DNA from 3 places in the Alkalihalophilus pseudofirmus genome. Region 2 is predicted to be linked to each of the others. Evidence: riboswitches for the same ligand, from Rfam matches in the RefSeq annotation. Region 2 holds a riboswitch; each other region holds the start of a gene.

Region 1 (7,070 bases), 1.0 Mb from region 2:
GTGATTGGGTATGTAAAAGGAGGCACGATTCAAACGAAACATATCGGCCGTGATATTACGGCTGGATTAAAAGGGATCGTCGGAGGAGAAATTAAAGGGTACAATGAGATGATGGATGAGGCGAGAAAGCTTGCTATTCATCGAATGGTAGAAGATGCGAAGAAAAAAGGGGCCAATGCTATTGTTGGCATGCGTCTGCAGTCATCAACCGTTATGGGTTCGGCTGCAGAGATTATTGCCTATGGAACAGCAGTTAAAATTTTAGAGAAGTAAATTATTGGAGGCACGAATGGTTAAACAGTCACTGTATCGTCTTTTTATAGAGTTATCAAATCATAAAATGAACTCTCTTATATTGAAGAGTTTTGCAGAATCTAAAATGAGCAGAAGAGTGAATCGTTCGTTTACTAAAACGTTTAATCTAAATGAACAAGAAATGCTAGAGCCTGTTCATTCCTATAAGAGTTTGCATGAGTTGTTCATCCGGAGGTTAAAGCCAGAGAGCAGACCGATTAATCAGCTAGAAGATATTCTCGTTAGTCCGGTTGATGGCATTTTGGCTGAGCAGCATATCCTAGCACCTGGTGTCACGTTTCATGTGAAAGGGCAAGATTATACTTTAGAAGAAATGTTAGGGTCTAGTGAAGCGGCAGGGAAATATGATGGCGGCGTAGTAATGGTACTTTATTTAAGCCCTAGTCATTATCACCGCATCCATAGCCCGGCAGATGCTGAAATCACAAAGCAATGGACGTTAGGCGGGCGATCTTACCCTGTGAACAATTGGGGGCTTCTCTACGGAAGAAGGCCGCTTTCAAGAAACTATCGAGTCATAACAGAGCTAAACGTTTCCGGCAAACAGTTAGCTGTTGTAAAAGTAGGAGCGATGAATGTTAACACGATTGAGCTTACTCACAAGAACTCAACCTTATCCCGAGGTGAAGAGATGGGGTACTTTTCCTTTGGCTCAACCGTTGTTTTAGTTGGGGAAAAAGGTTTGATGGAGCTTGCCGACAAGCAGACGCCAGCAGACGTACTAATGGGCCAAAAGCTGACCAATCGAGTTAATTAAACGTTTGTTTAACGGCATTTAGCATGTAATGATCCTCTACTTCAATAGTGGGCATGACAAGCCAGATTTTACAGATACGACAAGTAAGGATATAGGCTAGTCCCTCCTGGCATTATTTGTTTACCTCCGCTGAAGGCGCACGCTTTCCGCGGGCGGCCCGGGAGCTCAGCAGCTCACCGCGGAAAGCGAAGCATATTTCAGCAGCGGCGAGCCCGCTATACGCCATGTTTAAAGCATTTCAAGCTTTGAAGCTATACAATACTCCGATAACATACGCTTATTTTCCAGTTCTATTTATATGTGAATCATTCCCCCAATCTCCTAACCACCTGACCACCCAGCCGCCTAACACCTACAAAAATATAATCCTTGCATTCTACCCCTGATATCGTTTAATCTATCAATATATCGTATTAGTAATCATAACTAACAACTATATATTGTTTTTGTGGAATGTTGGTGCTGCTAGGCAGCTTAATAGGGAATCTGGTGAAAATCCAGAACTGTCCCCGCAACTGTAAGTGTGGATGAAATGAGACAACCACTGTATAAGAGAGCTGAAAGGTGCTTATACGGGAAGGCTCAGAGTAAAGAGAAGCACAAGTCAGGAGACCTGCCATCATTTCTCAGTCAGCTATCTTCGGGGGATGAGAAGTGAGACGGCAGCGGCTAGATTTGTGCGTTTTTGCAAGGTGCATTCTAGCTCGATTAAGGTATGCAAATGACCAAGTCCGTTTTACGCTCTATTTCTCAAACCTGAGAGATAGGGCGTTTTTTATTTGCAAATGAAATGTACATAGCTGAATGAAGGAGTGTGGGACAAATGAAGATAAACGTAAAAGAGAAAAAAGATAACCCGCTAGATGTGCAGGTAGATCTTGATTGGTTAGAGCAAACGTCGCATCTAACATGGGAAAAACGTGCAGCACATGCTTTAAATGAACTATCTGTGGAGGAGCCGCATTGGACTTATGTGGCAGCTGCTTGTTATATCAACCATTTGAGAGAACAAATAGCAGCACAACGAGGGGTAGAACCAAGAGTGCTTAGTGCAAGTTTTCCGGAGTATCTTAAAACGCAGATTGAAAAGGGAATCTATGATGAAAGATTAGGCTCGTATTCAACGGAAGAATTATACGAACTCGCATTAACGCTTGAACCGGCAAGAGATCAAAAGTTTACGTATATAGGCATTAAAACATTAGCAGACCGCTACCTGGCAAAGGCCTTTAATGATCAAATCGTAGAGCTGCCGCAAGAGCGCTGGATGGTTATAGCAATGACTCTAATGTCAGAAGAGAATAGAGGGTCCCGGCTTGAATTGGTAAAGGAAGCCTATTGGGCGCTCTCACATTTATATATGACAGTCGCTACACCGACAATGAGTAATGCCGGCAAAGCGGGAGGCCAGCTCTCAAGCTGCTTTATCGATACGGTGGAAGACGATCTAAGGTCGATTTTCGATAGCTGTACCGATGCGGCAACTGTGAGTAAGAACGGCGGCGGGCTTGGTATGTATTTAGGGAAGATTCGTGCAAGAGGTTCATCGATTCGTGGATTTAAAAATGTTTCCTCAGGCGTTATTCCTTGGATGAAGCAGCTAAATAACGTAGCTGTCAGCGTAGACCAGCTTGGCCAGAGGCAAGGCGCTATAGCGGTATACCTGGATGTTTGGCATAAAGATATCTTTGCTTTTCTCGATGCGAAATTAAATAACGGGGACGAGCGTCAAAGAACTCATGATCTCTTTACAGCTGTATCTTTGCCAGATCTATTTATGGAGGCTGTTGAGAAGAGAGATACTTGGTATTTGTTTGACCCCCATGAAGTTCGGATGAAAATGGGATTCTCTCTTGAAGATTTTTATGATGAGAAAAAAGGAAATGGAGAGTTCCGTAAAAGGTACGAGCAATGTGCAGCGAATGATGAACTGTCGCGTACAGAAATTCCAGCGATCGAAGTTATGAAACGAATTATGCTCTCTCAGCTTGAAACAGGAAGCCCGTTTATGTTCTACAGGGATACAGCAAACAGGCTGAATCCAAACAAGCATAAAGGAATGATTTACGGCTCTAATTTGTGTACTGAAATTATGCAGAATATGAGTGCGACAACCGTTGTGGAAGAAACACTTGAGGACGATACGATTTCGATTAAGAAGCAGCCGGGAGATTATGTGGTCTGTAATTTAAGCTCATTGTCGCTGGCTCAAGTATTTTCAGATGATGTGGTAGAAAGGGTCGTGAAGATTCAAGTAAGGATGCTAGATAATGTGATTGATCAAAATTCAATCGGCGTAAAACAAGCAGAGAAAACGAACAAACTGTACAGAGCGATCGGCCTTGGTACGTACGGATGGCATCATCACTTGGCGAAGCGAGGGATCGCTTGGGAGAGTGAGGAATCTGTTAAGGAAGTGGAGCGTGTATATGAGCGGATTAATCAAGCGGCGATTAAAGCTAGTGCAGAATTAGCGGCTGAAAAAGGTGCCTATCCGCATTATGAAGGGTCTGATTGGCAAACGGGCGAGTTCTTTAGTGAACGTGGATACGAAGGCGCAGAATGGGATGAGATTCGTTCGTTCATTTCAAAGCATGGCATGAGAAACGGGTACGTGATGGCTGTGGCACCAAATGCAACGACTTCTCTTATTGCTGGTTCTACTGCTTCTATTGATCCTTTGTTCCAAAAATATTACGTGGAAGAGAAGAAAAATTATCGTATTCCTGTTGTGGCGCCTGACCTCAACTCTCGGACCACTTGGTATTATAAGCCGGCTCACCTAGTTGACCAAACATGGAGCATCCGTCAAAATGCGGCTCGTCAGCGTCATGTCGACCAAGGAATTTCATTTAATCTATATGTTCCAAACAACGTCAAAGCAAAAGAGCTCCTTGATCTACATTTGCTTGCATGGAAAGAAGGGCTAAAGACAACGTATTACGTTCGCTCAACGTCGCTTTCAGTAGATGACTGTGAAAGCTGTTCAAGTTAAGAGGAGGAAATGAAATGACACTTCAAAAAAGAAAACTTTATAATCCACACGCCCCGAATGCTTCAACAGGAATTATTAATGGGGAAAGTTCAAATGTATTGAATTGGGATGATGTACGGTTCAGCTGGGCTTATCCTCTCTATAAAAACATGCTCGCTAATTTCTGGACGCCTTTTGAAATTAATATGAGCCATGATGCCAAGCAGTTTCAGAATCTAACAGAAACAGAACAAGAGGCCTTTAAAAAGATTATCGGCCTTCTTGCTTTCCTAGATAGTGTACAAACGGATTATTCATTAAAGGTAGCTGATTACTTAACAGATTCATCGCTTGTTGCATTAATGAGTGTGCTGTCATTTCAAGAGGTCGTTCATAACCAGAGCTATTCCTATGTGCTCTCAAGTCTTGTACCAAAAGCGACGCAGGATGAGATTTTCGATTACTGGAAAAATGATCCTGTCCTAAAAGAGAGAAATGAATTTATTGTAGATGGGTACGAGGAATTTGCAGATAACCCTACACCAGATACATTGGCAAGATCGATTGTTTACGATGTGATCTTAGAAGGAGTTAATTTTTATTCAGGCTTTGCCTTCTTCTACAACCTCGCCCGACACCAGAAGATGGTGTCTACTTCAACGATGATTAATTATATTAACCGTGATGAACAGCTTCATGTGTATTTATTTACGAATGTATTTAAAGAATTACTTGAAGAGCATCCTGAATTAAACAATAGAGAGATGGAATCCTTCGTCAAACAGTCGCTAACGACGGCAGTGGAGCTTGAATTGAAATGGTTCAACTATATCATCGGTGAGCAGATTGAAGGCGTAACCTCTGATGAGATGGAGTCCTATTTAAAATTCATTGCAAATAAAAGAGCAAAGCAGCTCGGCTACGATCATATTTTTCCTGAGCATTGTACAAATGTATTTAAATGGATTAAGGCTTACGAGGATGTAAATGCGGCAAAAAGTGATTTCTTTGAACAAAAATCACGACAATATGCGAAAGTTTCAAGTGACAACGGCTTTGATGAACTCTAAAAACAAGACGGTATCTGTAACAGCTGACCGCCCCCTCGTCGGGAAGCTGTTGCAGAAATACCGGTTTCACAATGGGCTAGGGCAATTCAGGCTGCCAAGTGAACAGCAGCTAGCGATGCTGAATGCCTTTCAAACATTGGATGTGAATCTAGCCTTAGCTTATACAGAAGAGTTAATTGTGGGCTATGCGCTGATTTTATCGCCTGAGCCATATGAACGTTGGGTGAAAATGAAAGAGATACGTGTATTAGGTGTGGTTGAGGTGGCGCCTCCGTATAGAAACCAGCAGGCGGCAAGTTCATTATTAACAGCCTTACTCGATCAAGGCGACTATGAGAAGAATATCCTTATATCACTAGAATACCGGTGGCACTGGGATTTGGATTCTCTTAATGGTGATAGTGCTCTATACAAAAAGCTTCTCCAAAAGCTGCTGATGAAAGGAGGTTTTGAAGAGGTGTTGACCAATGAACCTGACATTATGAATTATCATGATAACTTCATGATGGTCCGATTTGGAAGAGATGTATCCAGTGAAATTGTTAAGCGCTTTCTTGAGTTAAGCGGAAATCCAATATCAAATATTGTCAGATAATTTCACCAAATAAGGTTGCATTCACCTTCTTTTAAAGTTAGAATTGTTTAAATATTTGAAAAGGAGGGGTTCGATGCAACCGGTTGGAAAGATCGAAAAAATTGGTTTGTGGATGAGTAAGTATTTTGCTCTTATTATTATTTTATGTAGTTTTATTGCGTTTTCTGCACCGCAGTTATTTACTTGGATCGCCCCTCATATCACGCTTCTCTTAGGTGTGATTATGTTTGGAATGGGTCTTACGATGAGAGCTGTCGACTTTAGTGTTGTCGCTAAGAAGCCGGTACCTGTAGTGATTGGTGTGATTGCTCAATTTTTGATTATGCCATTAGTTGCTTATGCGATTGCTGTATTACTGCAGCTTCCGCCTGAACTTGCAGTAGGATTAATTCTTGTCGGCGCCTGTCCTGGCGGTACCGCCTCTAATGTTATGGTGTACCTAGCTAAAGGGGACCTGCCAGTTTCTGTTGCTATGACGTCTATTTCAACGCTGCTAGCGCCGTTATTAACACCGGCTATTTTATTGCTGTTAGCAGGACAATGGCTTCCTGTAAATGCTGGTGCAATGTTTCAATCTATTATTCAGGTGATCATTATCCCTATTGCTCTTGGCTTGCTTGCAAGACGCTTCTTCCCGAAAGCTGTGGAGAGCAGTGTGAAGACGTTGCCGATTATTTCCATTGCAGCAATCTTAGCAATCGTACTCGCGGTTGTCGGGGTAAACCAAGCGAATATTGCTCAAACAGGTTTACTCGTCTTTTTAGCTGTAATGCTTCATAATAGCTTCGGATTATTCCTTGGATATGTAACAGCTAAATTATGCGGACTCGATGAAGCCAAACGCAGAGCGATCTCCATTGAAGTCGGGATGCAAAACTCTGGGCTCGGGGCATCGCTTGCGGCAGCTCATTTCTCGCCGCTCGCGGCTCTGCCAAGCGCTATTTTCTCTGTTTGGCATAATGTATCTGGACCAGCGCTAGTCTCAATCTGGTCTAGAAAGAAAAATGGAAGTGAGCAAGAAGCAGAAGCGAAACAAGCAGGGTAGTCAATCTCTATAAAATGAAAAAGCTTTCTCCCTTGACTTAGAAAGTATGGGAGGGAGCTTTTTGTTTATTTGGGAGACTGAGTGTTTGGTTTAGGTTCCTATTGCCGGGCGACAAGGGGCTTGGATTTTGATATAATGACGTTCAGAATCACAAGATAAGCATAGCGAACCCTGCTGCATAGAAGAGGGTAGATTATAGGAGTTGAAGATTCATGCTTGAATTTAAGGAATGGAAGCATGTGTTTAAATTAGATCCAAATAAAGAAATAAATGATGAAGAATTAGAAGCCATTTGTGAATCAGGTACAGATGGC
Region 2 (7,070 bases):
AGCTGCTACCATAAATTTATGCAACCGGCTGATATTGAGTTTTGGGTAGAGTATACCAATAAGAAAAACATTACGTTAGTCGTTGAACTTCCTGTAGTTTTTCAAAGTCACCTTGAAGCCTTAATTGATTTTGTAAGGGTTTTAATTAATAAATATCATATTAAGTCGTTTATAATCAATGATTTTGGCATGTTATATGAAATGAATAGATTTGAAGGTAACTCACTTAACATTAGACTTGGCCAATTGCTCAATTATAACCAATATAACTCACCTTGGAGTGATAGAAGCCTAAAACATGAATTAGAAAATATAAAAGTTATAACTAAAGAAAGCAGTTTAGAGGCAGAGTCCATATTAGATTTAATAACGTTATGGAATGTATGTGAAGTTGAAGTTAACCTGAACACCATTTCAGAAAAAGAAAAAATTAAATATCAAAGATACGGGGTAACTGTAAGTGGGGTAGTTAATGCTCAATTATTAGCTGTCAGTAGATCCTGTCATGCAGTAAGGCTATTCGATGGAGAAGTAGGTAGCTGCCAATCATTATGTAACAAGCCATTAAATTTAGAGGCGTTATATAAGTGGGAAAGGTATGACGACCAACTAAAGCGTATGTCTTTAGAAACAAGAAATTCCTTATCCTCATTAAAACTAGTAGGTAATAGTATTTGGTTAGGGAAAAGTCTCTCTGGGAGAAATATTGATCTTCTTAACACAGTATCTTTTGACTTAAGAGTTCAAGAACCACAAGTATTAATCGAGAATTATAGTTCTCTATTTTCAAAAAAGGTCTTAACATAGGTGGAGAAAAGCGATGAAGGTATTCAAAGATCTCATCATGCAAAAAACTACTCTTGTAGCAATTGGTGCTCTTTTATTATTCCAATTAGTTTTCGGTATAGTTTGGCTTACTAGTTATAGTGAAGTACATCAAAGAACTAATCTAGCCACAATTGGGGTCATTAGTGAGAGGGTTGAAGTTAAAGAATTGCTCAACCTGGAAAGCCAAATAGATTTCAATATTAACTATTATGAACAGTTGGACAGTGCCCTTGCTGACTTACAGAGTAACGATATTTTTTTGATCATTCATTTTGACGATGAATTTGCAACTAATTTAGCAACTGAACAAGTTTCTACTTTAAGATATTATATAAACGATGCAAACTCTTTAATGGTAGAGGGTATTGTCACACCGGTGATGATAAGTGTCACAGCAGCTGTTGATAAATTGAATTTACTCAATAGTACGGCTAACATATTGGGATCATTGAATATGCCTCAAGAACAAACTGAGGAAACGCTACAAGTCCTTGCATCTGGTATTGGTTCTACAGTAGAGACTCTAAATCCTATTGAAACGCATGCGGAGAAAATGATACCTCTTATGGTAGTGTTATCTTCATTTGTCGGTTCCATGGTGATGGCTATGTTTATGAATCAGTCAGTAATTTCCTTAAGGACAAAACCATGTTGTAAATGGAAATTGTATGTGTCATGGCTTATTGTAAATCTTCTCAGTGCTATTGTAATTGGATTGATTTCAGGTTTTATAATCTTACTCAGTAATTTGAGTTTTAATGATTTTAGTTTCTTAAATTTCTGGTTGTTCCAATCCATAAGCTTATTATCTTTTATGTTAATAACTGCTTTATTCTTGATATTGTTTAATCAGCTGGGGATGGCTATTAATATTTTTCTTTTGTCCACTCAATTGGTTACGTCAGGAATATTGGTTCCTCAGTTATTCTTAACAGATTTTTATCAAGGTCTTAGCAATTGGCTACCAGCAACTTATATGGCTTCTGGAATATATAAGATATTGTTTACTGATATGAAGGTAACTGGAGAGATCACGAATCTAGTCATATCGATAGCGCTTAGTTTAGTAGCAATATTTATTGTAATATTAATACAGTCGAAACTTAAAGAAGTAAAGAAAAATAAAGTGAAAAGTACTGTGGGTATTTAAATTAAATATATAGTTTAAAGGACGCATTAATTTTATTAATGTGTCTTTTTGAATTCATTTTACAAGAGTTCTTTTGTACAGGCAGCCTCATCAATCATCAAACTAATATTAAGCCCATAATAAGAACCATTAACACCGCCTGAAGTATTCTTGTAATGAGCTGATAGGGAATAGCCTTTCTTTAAGAGAGAGGAATAAATAGAAGAGTAAGGCTTCTTAATATAGCCTAATTGATAGGACCCTTGGCCTGTAACAGTAACAATTACAGCAACTGCATTAGGGAATTCACAAAACTAAGTCACTTGCTGCACAGTACAACGATACTAACAGGGAAGATCTATTAAAGACCACGTACCAAGGAGAATATTGGTATTGTGTACCAATGATTCTCTATTAATAAATTGACCACAAATTGACCACACAATTAAATTATTAATAATAAACAAGGGTGAACTTAAGTAAATAAGTTCACCCTTGTTACATATTCAAATTGCCTAAAGTAAAGCATTTGACCCTGCAGTTTCACAAAGTTAATTGCTTACTTATATGCAGGGCATGATGCCTATTGTGGGCTATAACTACGGCGCCAAGCAGTTTGAGAGGATGCGAGAAACGATATGGCTAACATTAAAAGTCGTTGTCATTTCGTCTCGCCATCTTTTTATCGATGATGATTTTCCCTGCTTGGTTTATGAGAATCTATACAGCAGATCGGGAAGTCATTGAAGCTGGTGCTAGTGCGATGCGGATTTTATTCTTAACCTTCTTTGTTGTCGGTGTGCAAGTGGTCGCCGGAGGACTGTATCAGGCGCTCGGGAAACCAAAGCCAGCCTTGATCTTGTCGCTTTCTAGACAAATCTTATTCCTGATTCCGCTCGTATTAATACTGCCTCGTTTCTTTGGAGTCAGCGGGGTGTGGATTGCGTTTCCGATTGCTGATGTGCTGTCATTTGTGTTAGCGTCTGCGCTGTTATATAAGGATAGGGATACGATTTTAGTTAAGGGACGTGCTGAAGTTGAAAGCGAAGAAAAAGTTATTGGGATAACAAATTAAGGCAATCAATTTTAAATTGCTTTTGGCTTTAGCCGAACATTACCCCTCGACTTTTTGTTAGAGAAAATGCTTTTAAGACGATTGCGTTTAACGTAATCGTCTTTTCATATTTAACTTAGGATATGGATTACTAATAGGAATTGTTTAGTAACAAAAATGATAATTAGAATTCGAAAGTAATAACTGGAAGTCCGATTGGGGATAACTACTATGAAACTCATGCAATAAATCTTATTCTGCTTATATACTCTTAAAGAAGGAATAGGTGAAAACATATGGAGGTCTTAAAAGAGTCAGCTATTATCTTAGCGAGAATTATTACGATTTTCCCCTTATTTTTAATAGTAACACAGTATATGGGCAAACGTTCGATTGGAGAAATGCCTATTTTCGATTTTCTTATCATTATGACCTTAGCCAATGTGGTAGGAGCAGACATTGCTGATCCCAAAGTTGATCATATTTATACATATTTAGCTATTATAGTGATTCCTCTAATACAAAGATTTATTGCCTATTTATCCATAACCCACCGGAAGATAGGGAAAAATATCACATTTGAACCCACATTAGTTATACAAGATGGAAAGCTTTTAGTGGAAAATTTAAAAGGAATTAGGTATACCATCGACAATGTGCTGCAAATGTTACGACAAAAAAATATTTTTGATATAAATGAGGTGAAAATAGCAATTATCGAAGCAAACGGTCAAATAAGTGTGTTGAAAAAAGATAATAAATTGGGAGTAACCATTGAGGATATGAATGTACAAAAGAAAAGTAAAAGTTTGTCATATCCCTTAATCGTAGAAGGGAAAATTTACGAAGATATCTTAATCTATTTAGGTTTAAATCGGCAATGGTTAATTGCTGAATTACAAAAAAGTCGGGTTGCTCAAGTAAATCGCGTCTTCTTCGCTTCCATTAATGATGACCAAGAACTTCACGTATCCTTAAACAATGAACAGCAGCAAATGCCGACTATTTACAACTAATTGAGGGTCCGTTTCAAACTCGTTACTTTCTAATGTTCTTCACAAGAGTAACTCAAATACAAAGCAATTTGCTTCACAGTAGAACAATAGCATTTAAAGAAAAATGAATTTATTATCACACTAAGTAAGGAAACCTTATGATAAAAAAAGCGGTGAGACCCTGCATTACTATAGTAATGCGGAGTCTCACCAGCCCTTCTAAGGAACAAAGGTGTATGTCAGTCAACATATTAAAATGAGTCGTTATGTTCGAAAGACTCGTTATGAAAACATTTTTATTGTTATTTTGAAGTTGGCATCTCAAGAGCAAGTTTTGCTTTTTCTAGGTCATGACTGACTTGCTCGTCAACATCATAAGCATGATACATTTCCTGCTCAATCATATAGGTAGCCACCTCATGATGTAATTGGATCGTTTCATCTAGTTGTTTCTTTAAAATTTTATGGATCTCAGGGCTTGCTGTTTCCGTAATCGCTACTGCATAGCTCCTTACAGCTGCTTTTGCAGTTACTAGAAGATCTGTTGCAATGACCTCATCATTAATTAAATCTTTATTATTGATTTTATCAAGAATACTAGACATAAGCTTATTCTCCTTTCTCTACTTTTTCTAAAATAGTACGCAATTCTTTAACAGCCTCTTGAGATGCAGCGGCATCTTTTTGTAGCAATTGTTTTAGTTTCTTGTCAGAAGCCAGCCCTTGCATCATTGAGGATTTTGCAGCACTAGCTGATTTAATTGTCAGCATTTCATGAACTTCTAACACTTCATGAGCTGCGTAGTTTGTTTTTGCCATCATTGTTGCCTCCTTGTTGTTTTAGAATGTAATGTATGAATTCCACTGTTTTATAAAATAAAACCTATTAATTTTTTATTGATAGACAAAATGTTTAAAAAATAGTGTCGAATACGTGGTGATCATGTATAATAAAGATACTTATTAACAATCTCATATAGCACATCTAGGTCACTTTGTTATAGAAGTGATAATAGGGAAGTTGGTGTAAATCCAACGCGGTCCCGCCACTGTAAATGCTTGATTGCCTGCACATCCACTGTCAATTTGATGGGAAGGGGAAGTAATCGATAAGCATGAGTCAGGAGACCTGCCTAGGTGTTTCGTGTGAAACCTTCGAGGAAAAGGGGAAGCGGTCTAAAACGACTCTATTTTATCTCATTTCAAAAATGGAGTAAGATTAGTACTACTTTAATGTGTAAGCACTCCTCGGCATGGAGTGCTTTTTTGTGTATATGCCGCCTAATTCAACAATATGTTCCACAGAAGAGCTAGAGAGAGAAAATAAGTAATACTACATATTTAGGAGAGGATTTTATGTTGAAAAAGTGGTATGCAATTCTTGCCGCACTTATGCTTGCTTTTGTTTTAACTGCTTGTGGGGAGACAACAGATACAGAGGAGAGTACTGAGCCTGTTGATACAGAAGAAGCAGGTGAAGAAAATGTTGAGAGTGAGAGTGGAGAAACGGGAGATTTTCCTAGAACTGTAACTGATGCTTTGGGAGAAGAGGTTGTTATTGAAGAGAAGCCTGAGAAAATTGTTTCCCTCATTCCTAGTATTACTGAGACATTGTTTAAAATTGAGCAAGGAGAATATGTGGTAGGTCGTACAGATTGGGACAACTATCCTGAAGAAGTCTTAGATATTGAGAGCGTAGGAGATATGAACTTTGATGTCGAGCGTGTCCTATCCCTTAGTCCTGATCTTGTTTTATCCCATGAATCAAATGCACATAGTTCAACTGAAGGATTAGATCAAATCCGTGCTGCTGGTATTCCGGTAGTTGTCATTAACGATGCCAGTTCCATTGATGCCGTATATGAGGCTATCACAATGATTGGAGAAGCATCTGGCGGAGATCAAGAAGCAGCTTCTACCATCGAAGAGATGAAAGAACGTTTTGCAGCTATTGAAGAAAAAGCTTCAGAAATTAGTGAGGAAGACCAGGTAGATGTATGGGTTGAAGTGTCAGATGAGTTATATACAGCTGGAAGCGAAACGTTTATTGATGAAATGCTTACTCTAATTCGTGCTAATAATATTGCTGATACGGAGCAGGGTTGGCCGCAATTTACTGAAGAGGAAGTAGTCACTTTGAATCCACAAGTGATTATTACAACTTACGGGTATTACGTTGAAAATGCTGATGAGAAAATTAAAGAACGTGCCGCTTGGCAAGATGTAGATGCCGTTAAAAATGAGCGTATTTATGATGTGCAATCTGATGAAGTCACAAGGTCAGGTCCGCGTCTTGTAAAAGGAGTAGAGGAACTTGCGTCAGTCATTTATCCAGAGGTATTTGGCGAATAATCACTTTATTGCCTATACAGCAGTACTAATATTTTGTTTTACAGCGTTTATCATAAGCATCGGAAAGGGAAGTGTTGAACTTCCCTTTTCTACCGTTATACACATCGTTTTACAAGAAGGATTACATATACCGCTCAATGCAGTCCTAGATCCTATGCATGTGAATATCGTGATGGAAATCAGGCTTCCGAGGACGCTGCTTGCTATGATGGTCGGCGCTTGTTTAGCCGTTGCTGGAGCAGCCTTTCAAGGTTTTCTTAAAAATCCCCTTGCTGATCCTTATACATTAGGGGTTTCATCAGGGGCTGCAGTTGGTGCGGTGGTCGTATTATTTTTTGGCATCAGCTTGCCGATTATTGGTCAGTTCACATTACCTTTTGTCAGTATTATTTCAGGCTTTTTGACTCTATTTTTAGTTATAGGGTTTGCTAGAATCGTTCAGCGTTCGATGTCGGCTGAGACGATTATTTTAGCAGGAATTATTTTCAGCTCGTTTTTAGGCGCATTTATCTCCTTGATGATTTCATTAACAGGTGATGAGCTGCGGCAGATTATTAATTGGCTGATGGGCAGTGTGGCTATGCGAGGATGGCCCTATGTATACATGATTGTTCCTTGTTTTCTAATTGGTTTTATTATGTTGTTTTTTAACCGGCATGAACTCAATGCACTAGCATTTGGTGAAGAAACAGCCCGTCAATTAGGTGTGAAC
Region 3 (7,070 bases), 1.4 Mb from region 2:
GTATTCAGAATAAGGATTTTTTGTGTTTAGAACCTCTCGCTCCGAAAGTCCTATAGTTAGTAAATTATTTTTCGTGATGTGCGAATCTTTTAAGAACGCTTTACGTCTATTATAGATAGCTGGTCTTATATGCATCAATAAATTAGATATTTGGGGGAGGTTCATATTGAAGAAATCAACAATCATTTCAATTGGATCCGTAGTGATCGTTATAGCAGGGATTGGAATTTATTCATTATTTGGAGGAGACAACGAGATTCAGGTTGTTAGTGGAAGTGAAGAGGAAATAGAAATAGAGGTACAAGAAGATGATGAAGATGTTGGGGCATTAGAAGAAGAGGTCGTAGAAGAACCCTCTGAAGAAATCTTTAATGATGGGATGGATCCACTTGAAATTCGGGAAACAATTCAAACAGTCCATGGAGTCTTAAATGGGATAACAGGGCATGGGCAGCTTGACACCTATCGTGAAAGTGGTGACGGAGCTCATATTGATAACTTTAATAAAATTGAATCAAACTTATTGGACCAAGCAAATCTAATTGAAAAAGTAATTCCTCATGTTCAGCATGAATTACTACGTAAAGACCTAGAAACTTTTGTGGCTATTACAAGATATGCGACTGAATCACATGAGGTAGAACACTTGTTATATTCTCATCGGATTATCCATGATGTTGAAACGGTACTTAATGAAGTGAGTGGTAAAAACATTTTTGGGGCAGCAGTATTTGTGGCGAGTGCTGGATACGAGCCAACAGCATTTGAAGCTGCAGTTAAACCAATCTTACAAACTCTCGCTTCAGAAGAAAGCGAGGAGTAACTAGTTCGTTAATACTACCTAAGAAGTAAGGCTGGTCCATAATTAGAGTGTTTAAAATCAAAATAAGAACGAAGCGCAAAGCTAGCGGATGGACTATACTTGAACCTCAAGTGGGTACTAGAGCAAAAGTGAGAATTAAAAAACTTAAGTCCGACCTTCCGCAAGTTACTACATATCTTGGTCGGTCAGCTCAGTTTGGAGTGCGCCACTTGAAAGGGTGGAGGTCACTGGTTCGATCCCAATTTAATGCTTGTGAGAGAACAGTATTAAAAGGGTGTGCTCTTTTGTGATGAAATAGATAGACTTTTCCGAATATACCAACTGGTAAAATAATTGTTGCTATTGTTATTAAAACATAGTTTAATAGACAGTATATTAAAAGTGCCCTAAATTAGTTACGGGATAATAGGGAAATCAGTTGAAATCTGATGCAGCCCCCGCTACTGTATGTGTTGATGAAAATGTCGTGCCACTAGATACTATCTGGGAAGGGACATGAGTAAGCTGAACAACACAAGCTAGGAAACCTGCTTTTAATTCAATGTATCCAGTCTTCGGAGGGAGGACGAGGGATGTTCATATGTGAGATCTATCATTAATCTCTATATTTGACATGCCCACTAACCTATCTTCCAATATGAAGCTACGGTTTTTTTTGTGGTTAATTTTATATGTAAAGCAAGGTGTATAACAGCTCGTTATGCTTAAAAGGGAAGTACGGTGTAAATCCGTCACGGTCCCGCCACTGTAATGGGAAGTTTCGTTGTATGAAGTCACTGATTAATCGGGAAGACACAACGAAATGATGAACCTAAGTCAGGAGACCTGCCTTGTTTTTCTTCTTCAATACCTACGGGTTTATAGGTAGAGAAGTGTAGTAAATGCTGTCTTTTTTTTGTATGGCATTTTATGCACCTCTACCTAGGGGTGCTTTTTTTATTTTGAAAAAGGAGTGAGTGGATGACTACTTGGAATTTAAATGGTACACAAAAACATGTATTAATCTGTAATGGATCAAGCTGTATGCGTAAAGACGGGGAAGAGATCACCGTTGCAATCCGTGATGAAATTAATGAGTTAGAACTTGATGATAAGATTCATACGTCAAGAACTAGATGTAACGGTCGTTGTAAAGATGTGTGCGTTGTGGTCGTCTATCCTGAAGGGAATTGGTATGAAGTGGACTCTCCGGAAAAAGGAAGGTCCATCATAAAAAGCCATGTTGATCCCACCATTGAATTAGGAGACTCTCTTATCTACAGCTTTAATAATGAGGAGTTTAAAGCAATAAATACTGATAAACGAATTAAAGGCATTGAAAAAGGTGAAAAGAAACAAGCGAAAGTCTAATTGAAACGGCTTACATTATAGCCTGGATCAAGGAGAGGTAATCAACTCAGGAGGTGTGATAATGCTTGGGAAGTTATTAGTTATAGGGTTTGGTCCTGGCAGTTTTGAGCACATGACAAACAGAGCATTAACAGCCATACAAGAAAGTCATTGCATAATTGGATATAAAACCTATGTAGATCTGATTAGTGATTTATTAACAGATCAAGAGATTATAAGTACTGGGATGTCAGAAGAAGTGAGTCGTGCACAAGCTGCGGTAAAGCTCGCTGAAGAAGGAAAAACAGTGGCTGTTATATCGAGTGGAGACGCTGGTGTTTATGGAATGGCTGGCCTTGTTTATGAAGTCTTAATTGAAAAAGGATGGACAGAAGAGACTGGAGTAAGTGTAGAGGTGGTTCCTGGTGTATCTGCTAGTAATTCATGTGCTTCACTACTAGGGGCACCGATCATGCATGATGCATGTACGATCAGCTTAAGTGATCATTTAACTCCGTGGAAGTTAATTGAAAAAAGAATAGAGGCTGCTGCACAAGCAGACTTTGTCATTAGTTTATATAACCCTAAAAGTGGACGGAGGACAAGACAGATTCAAGAAGCACAGAGAATTTTACTTAGCTATCGTTCTCCTAATACACCTGTTGGATTAGTGAAGAGTGCTTACCGTGAAAGGCAGCATATTGTTATTACGGATCTTCAGAACATGCTCGATCATGATATTGGTATGCTCACAACCGTTGTAATAGGAAATTCCTCGACATTCCTTTACGATAACAAATTAATTACTCCAAGAGGTTATCAAAGAAAGTATACCTTAGATAAAACGGAGCAACGATTAAAACCTCATGAACGACTCAGGCATGAAAATGAGCCATGGGCACTTCATCAAGGAAAAAAAGAAGACGAACAAATCCAGAAAAAAAGTCAAACACGAAAAGCTGAAGCGGCACCGGCCGCAAAAGTCTCAGAACCTAAGGAAACATCTTTAGATTTAGCCTTAGAAGCTTTGAGTTTAGTAGCAGGTGAAAATGCGGGCGCACGAGCAAACGAGGGACAAAAAAAGAATGAGATCTACAATCCTGTTGTTTCGGTGTTTGAACTTGCGATAAGTCCAGGGGTGGTTAATAAACACTTTACTCCTAAACAAATGATTACACTAGCAGAAGTAGTTGGTAATGAAGGGACGATGGAATATACACCTCACCATCAAATTCATTTAAGAATACCAACAGCCGAGCCCGAGATGATTACAGGTAGATTAAAAGATGCTGGATTTCTTATTGAACCTATAGGCGATGTTTTTCAATTGAAAGCATGTGATTTCTGTGATGGTGAGAAAAAAGATGCTATTCCACAAGCAGAAGAAATCAATAAGAGATTAAGTGGCCTAGAGCTGCCTAAAGAATTGAGAGTAGGGTTTAATGGTTGCGGCATGGCTTGTTACGGAGCTGTTAATGATGATATAGGCATTATATTTAGAAAGGGAAAATTTGATTTGTTTTTAGGGGCAAAGACAGTAGGGCGTACAGCACATGCTGGTCAACCAGTGGCAGAGGGGATCGAACCGGATAAAATCGTACCACTCATAGAGGAAATCATCTCAGATTATAAAGAGAAGGGTCACCCAAACGAACGATTCTTTAAATATTTTAAACGAGTGGGGAAAATTTTAGATTATACATACAAAGATATGACACCAAAAATTGAGATTGAACCAGCTCCATGTGGAGACTAGAAAAATCAGGGGGAAATGAACATGAGAGCCATTTTACTTGTAGGGCACGGTAGCAGGGATCCAGAAGGCAATGAACAAGTGAAGCGTATGATTGAAGAATTATCAACCAAATTAGATCCTGGCCTTTTAATAGAAACCTGTTATTTAGAATTTGCCAAACCAACCATTGAACAAGGGATTCAAACGTGTGTAGAAAAAGGTGCGTCAAGTGTTTTTATCATCCCGCTTATGCTGCTTGCAGCTGGGCATTCCAAGATTCATATTCCTGCAGCAATTGATGAAGCAAAGGAGAGGTATCCACAGATCCATTTTACATACGGACGACCTTTTGGAATTCATGAAGAAACTCTTGAAATTTGTAAAGATCGATTGGTAGAGGTAGGCGAAAATGTAGATAATGCTGATCCTGATACAGCTATCGTTTTATTAGGCCGCGGTGGAAGCGATCCTGATGCTAATTCAGATCTTTACAAAATGACTCGTTTATTATGGGAAAAGCTTAATTATAAATTAGTGGAACCTGCATTTATGGGGGTAACGGACCCTCTCATAAAAGAAGGAGTTGAGCGGTGTATAAGGCTTGGAGCTAAGAGGGTTGTGATCCTCCCTTATTTCTTGTTTACAGGTATATTAATTAAGCGCCTTGAGAAAATGGTTAAAGAATTTGAACAAGAATATCCAGGTATTTCTTTTAATTTAGCAGGTTACTTTGGTTTTCACAGCAGGCTTCAGACCATCATCAAGGACCGAATTGAAGAAGCGCTGCAAGGTGAGGTAAAGATGAATTGTGATACTTGTATATATCGAATTGATGCAATGGAACATATTGACCACCATCATCACCACGACCATGAACATGACCACGATCACCACCACCATGACCATGATCACCATGAGGTTCAGAAAGTATGATTCTTTTTTTAGCAGGTACTAGTGATGCAAGAGAGTTAGCGATCCTGCTTAAAAGGTCAGGACATTCGCTCCTTACAACAGTAGTGACGCAGAATGCAGCTATTGAATTAAAAAAAGCAGGGCTAAGTGTGTATGTGGGGCGATTAACAGAAGATGATTTTGTAGAGAAGATTAAAGAACAAAACGTTCAAGCGATTGTAGATGCAAGTCATCCCTTTGCAGAAGAAGCAAGTACAAATGCATTAAACGCTTCAAAAGAAGCTGGAATTCCTTATATCCGATACGAACGTGCATCTCAATCGCATTTTGGAAAAGGAATCACGATTGTCGATGACTATGTAATGGCTGCAGAGCATGCATTAAGAAGAAGAGGAGTCATTATGTTAACGACCGGAAGCAAAACGCTTCAAGTCTTTACAGAACGTTTACTCGATCAACCGGACATCAGGCTGATTGCTCGTATGCTCCCCCGAAAAGATAATATGGAAAAATGTGAGGAACTTAAGCTGCCTCAAAGAGACATTGTTGCTATACAAGGACCATTTACAAAAGAATTTAATTCAGCCCTTTACAAGCAATATGCTGTAACGACAATGATTACAAAAGAAAGCGGCAAGGTTGGCTCGGTTGATGAAAAAGTAGAAGCGGCGCTAGAGCTAGGTATTGAAGTAATAATGATTAAAAGGCCTAAAATAGAATATAAAAATCTTTATTCTGATTATACAGATGTGTTAACTCATATTAATCGAGTTGTATTTACAGATCAATTTATGGATGGGAGAGAGTAATATGGATTTTCTAACAGATTTCAAACCTTTAACTGTACAGCCTCAGGAGATAGAAGGAATGAGCTTTAATATGATTGATGAGGAATTTGGGGCGCATTCTTTTAAAGAAGAACAGTATAAAATTGTGCAGCGAGTCGTTCATGCTTCAGCTGATTTTGAACTTGGACATAGCATGCTTTTCCATGAAAAAGCCATTCAATCAGGGATTAAAGCTATTAAAAATGGTGAGCAGGTGTACGCTGATGTTCAAATGATCGTAAGCGGAGTTAGTAAAGGAAGAATTGAAAAGCACGGTGGTAATGTTCACGTTTATATTTCGGATGAGGACGTCATGAAAGAGGCAAAAAGACTGAATACAACTCGTGCAATTATATCAGTTAGAAAATCAATTCAACAATTTGATGGTGGTATTTATGCAATTGGTAATGCACCAACTGCTCTGCTTGAATTAATTAGGTTAATTAAAGGAGGTTACGCGAAGCCTAGTTTAGTTATTGGGATGCCTGTTGGGTTTGTATCTGCGCCTGAATCAAAAGAAGAGCTTGCAAAACTCGATGTACCTTTTATTACTAATGTGGGGAGAAAAGGCGGCAGTACAGTCACGGTAGCAGCACTTAATGCACTCTCACTCTTAGCAGAAAAGGCATAGAAAATGGCGGTAAAAGCAAACAAGAAAGATAAGAAAGAAATGCGCTCCGGTTACACTACAGGTGCGTGTGCTACTGCTTGTACAAAAGCAGCACTAGTTGCTCTTATCACAGGTATAGAACAGCTAGATGCTACTATTTTCTTACCCGTTGGAAAGTTTGCTACGTTTGAAATGGAATGCTGTACTATAAGTCAGGGCTTTGCTGAAGCGGAGACGATTAAAGATGCCGGGGATGACCCAGATGCCACCCATGGGGCTTTAATCATTGCTAGAGTATCTTGGTCTTTTGTGCCTGGGATACATATTGATGGAGGAATTGGCGTGGGACGTGTAACAAAAGAGGGTTTGCCTGTCCCTGTAGGAGAAGCGGCGATTAATCCAGTACCTCGAAAAATGATTTATGAAACGGCTAAAGAAATCCTCCAATCATACGGAATTAATAGAGGGATATCGATTGTCATCTCCGTACCAGAGGGTGAAAAGATGGCAGAAAAAACACTCAATAAACGTCTTGGAATTGTTGGGGGTATTTCTATACTTGGGACAAGAGGAACAGTAATCCCTTTCTCAAGTTCTGCCTATATGGCAAGCATTGTGCAGGCAATAAGTGTTGCTAGAGCAAGCGGCTGCGAGCATGTTGTCATATCAACCGGAGGTAGAAGTGAAAAATATGGGATAGCCCAATACCCTGAGCTGCCTGAAGAAGCTTTCATCGAAATGGGCGATTTTGTGGGTTTTACCCTCAAACAATGTAAAAAGCAGGGGATAAAAAAGGTCTCGCTTGTTGGAATGATGGGTAAGTTTTCAAAGGTA

Evidence for each region. Region 2 has a riboswitch for cobalamin ahead of PQ478_RS07315 (ABC transporter substrate-binding protein). Riboswitches for the same ligand answer to the same signal wherever they lie in the genome.
Region 1: linked by a shared signal. The riboswitch ahead of PQ478_RS02110 (ribonucleoside-diphosphate reductase subunit alpha) and the one ahead of PQ478_RS07315 (ABC transporter substrate-binding protein) in region 2 are both predicted to bind cobalamin.
Region 3: linked by a shared signal. The riboswitch ahead of PQ478_RS15040 ((2Fe-2S) ferredoxin domain-containing protein) and the one ahead of PQ478_RS07315 (ABC transporter substrate-binding protein) in region 2 are both predicted to bind cobalamin.

Annotation. Positions count from the first base shown of each region.
Region 1 covers NZ_CP117835.1:393,180-400,249, forward strand. The annotation lists gene PQ478_RS02100 (YbjQ family protein) at 1-273, shown strand, start outside; gene PQ478_RS02105 (phosphatidylserine decarboxylase) at 290-1,072, shown strand; cobalamin riboswitch at 1,513-1,707, shown strand; gene PQ478_RS02110 (ribonucleoside-diphosphate reductase subunit alpha) at 1,896-4,067, shown strand; gene PQ478_RS02115 (ribonucleotide-diphosphate reductase subunit beta) at 4,082-5,116, shown strand; gene PQ478_RS02120 (hypothetical protein) at 5,103-5,711, shown strand; gene PQ478_RS02125 (bile acid:sodium symporter family protein) at 5,785-6,756, shown strand; gene pcrB (heptaprenylglyceryl phosphate synthase) at 6,969-7,070, shown strand, end outside.
Region 2 covers NZ_CP117835.1:1,404,918-1,411,987, forward strand. The annotation lists gene PQ478_RS07285 (hypothetical protein) at 1-807, shown strand, start outside; gene PQ478_RS07290 (ABC transporter permease) at 821-1,978, shown strand; gene PQ478_RS07295 (MATE family efflux transporter) at 2,616-3,032, shown strand; gene PQ478_RS07300 (DUF421 domain-containing protein) at 3,308-4,027, shown strand; gene PQ478_RS07305 (spore coat protein) at 4,309-4,611, opposite strand; gene PQ478_RS07310 (hypothetical protein) at 4,616-4,828, opposite strand; cobalamin riboswitch at 4,977-5,157, shown strand; gene PQ478_RS07315 (ABC transporter substrate-binding protein) at 5,363-6,358, shown strand; gene PQ478_RS07320 (FecCD family ABC transporter permease) at 6,321-7,070, shown strand, end outside.
Region 3 covers NZ_CP117835.1:2,816,812-2,823,881, reverse strand. The annotation lists gene PQ478_RS15045 (hypothetical protein) at 167-823, shown strand; cobalamin riboswitch at 1,186-1,372, shown strand; cobalamin riboswitch at 1,488-1,670, shown strand; gene PQ478_RS15040 ((2Fe-2S) ferredoxin domain-containing protein) at 1,784-2,173, shown strand; gene cobJ (precorrin-3B C(17)-methyltransferase) at 2,235-3,908, shown strand; gene PQ478_RS15030 (sirohydrochlorin chelatase) at 3,930-4,820, shown strand; gene cobK (precorrin-6A reductase) at 4,817-5,608, shown strand; gene PQ478_RS15020 (precorrin-8X methylmutase) at 5,610-6,257, shown strand; gene PQ478_RS15015 (cobalt-precorrin-5B (C(1))-methyltransferase) at 6,261-7,070, shown strand, end outside.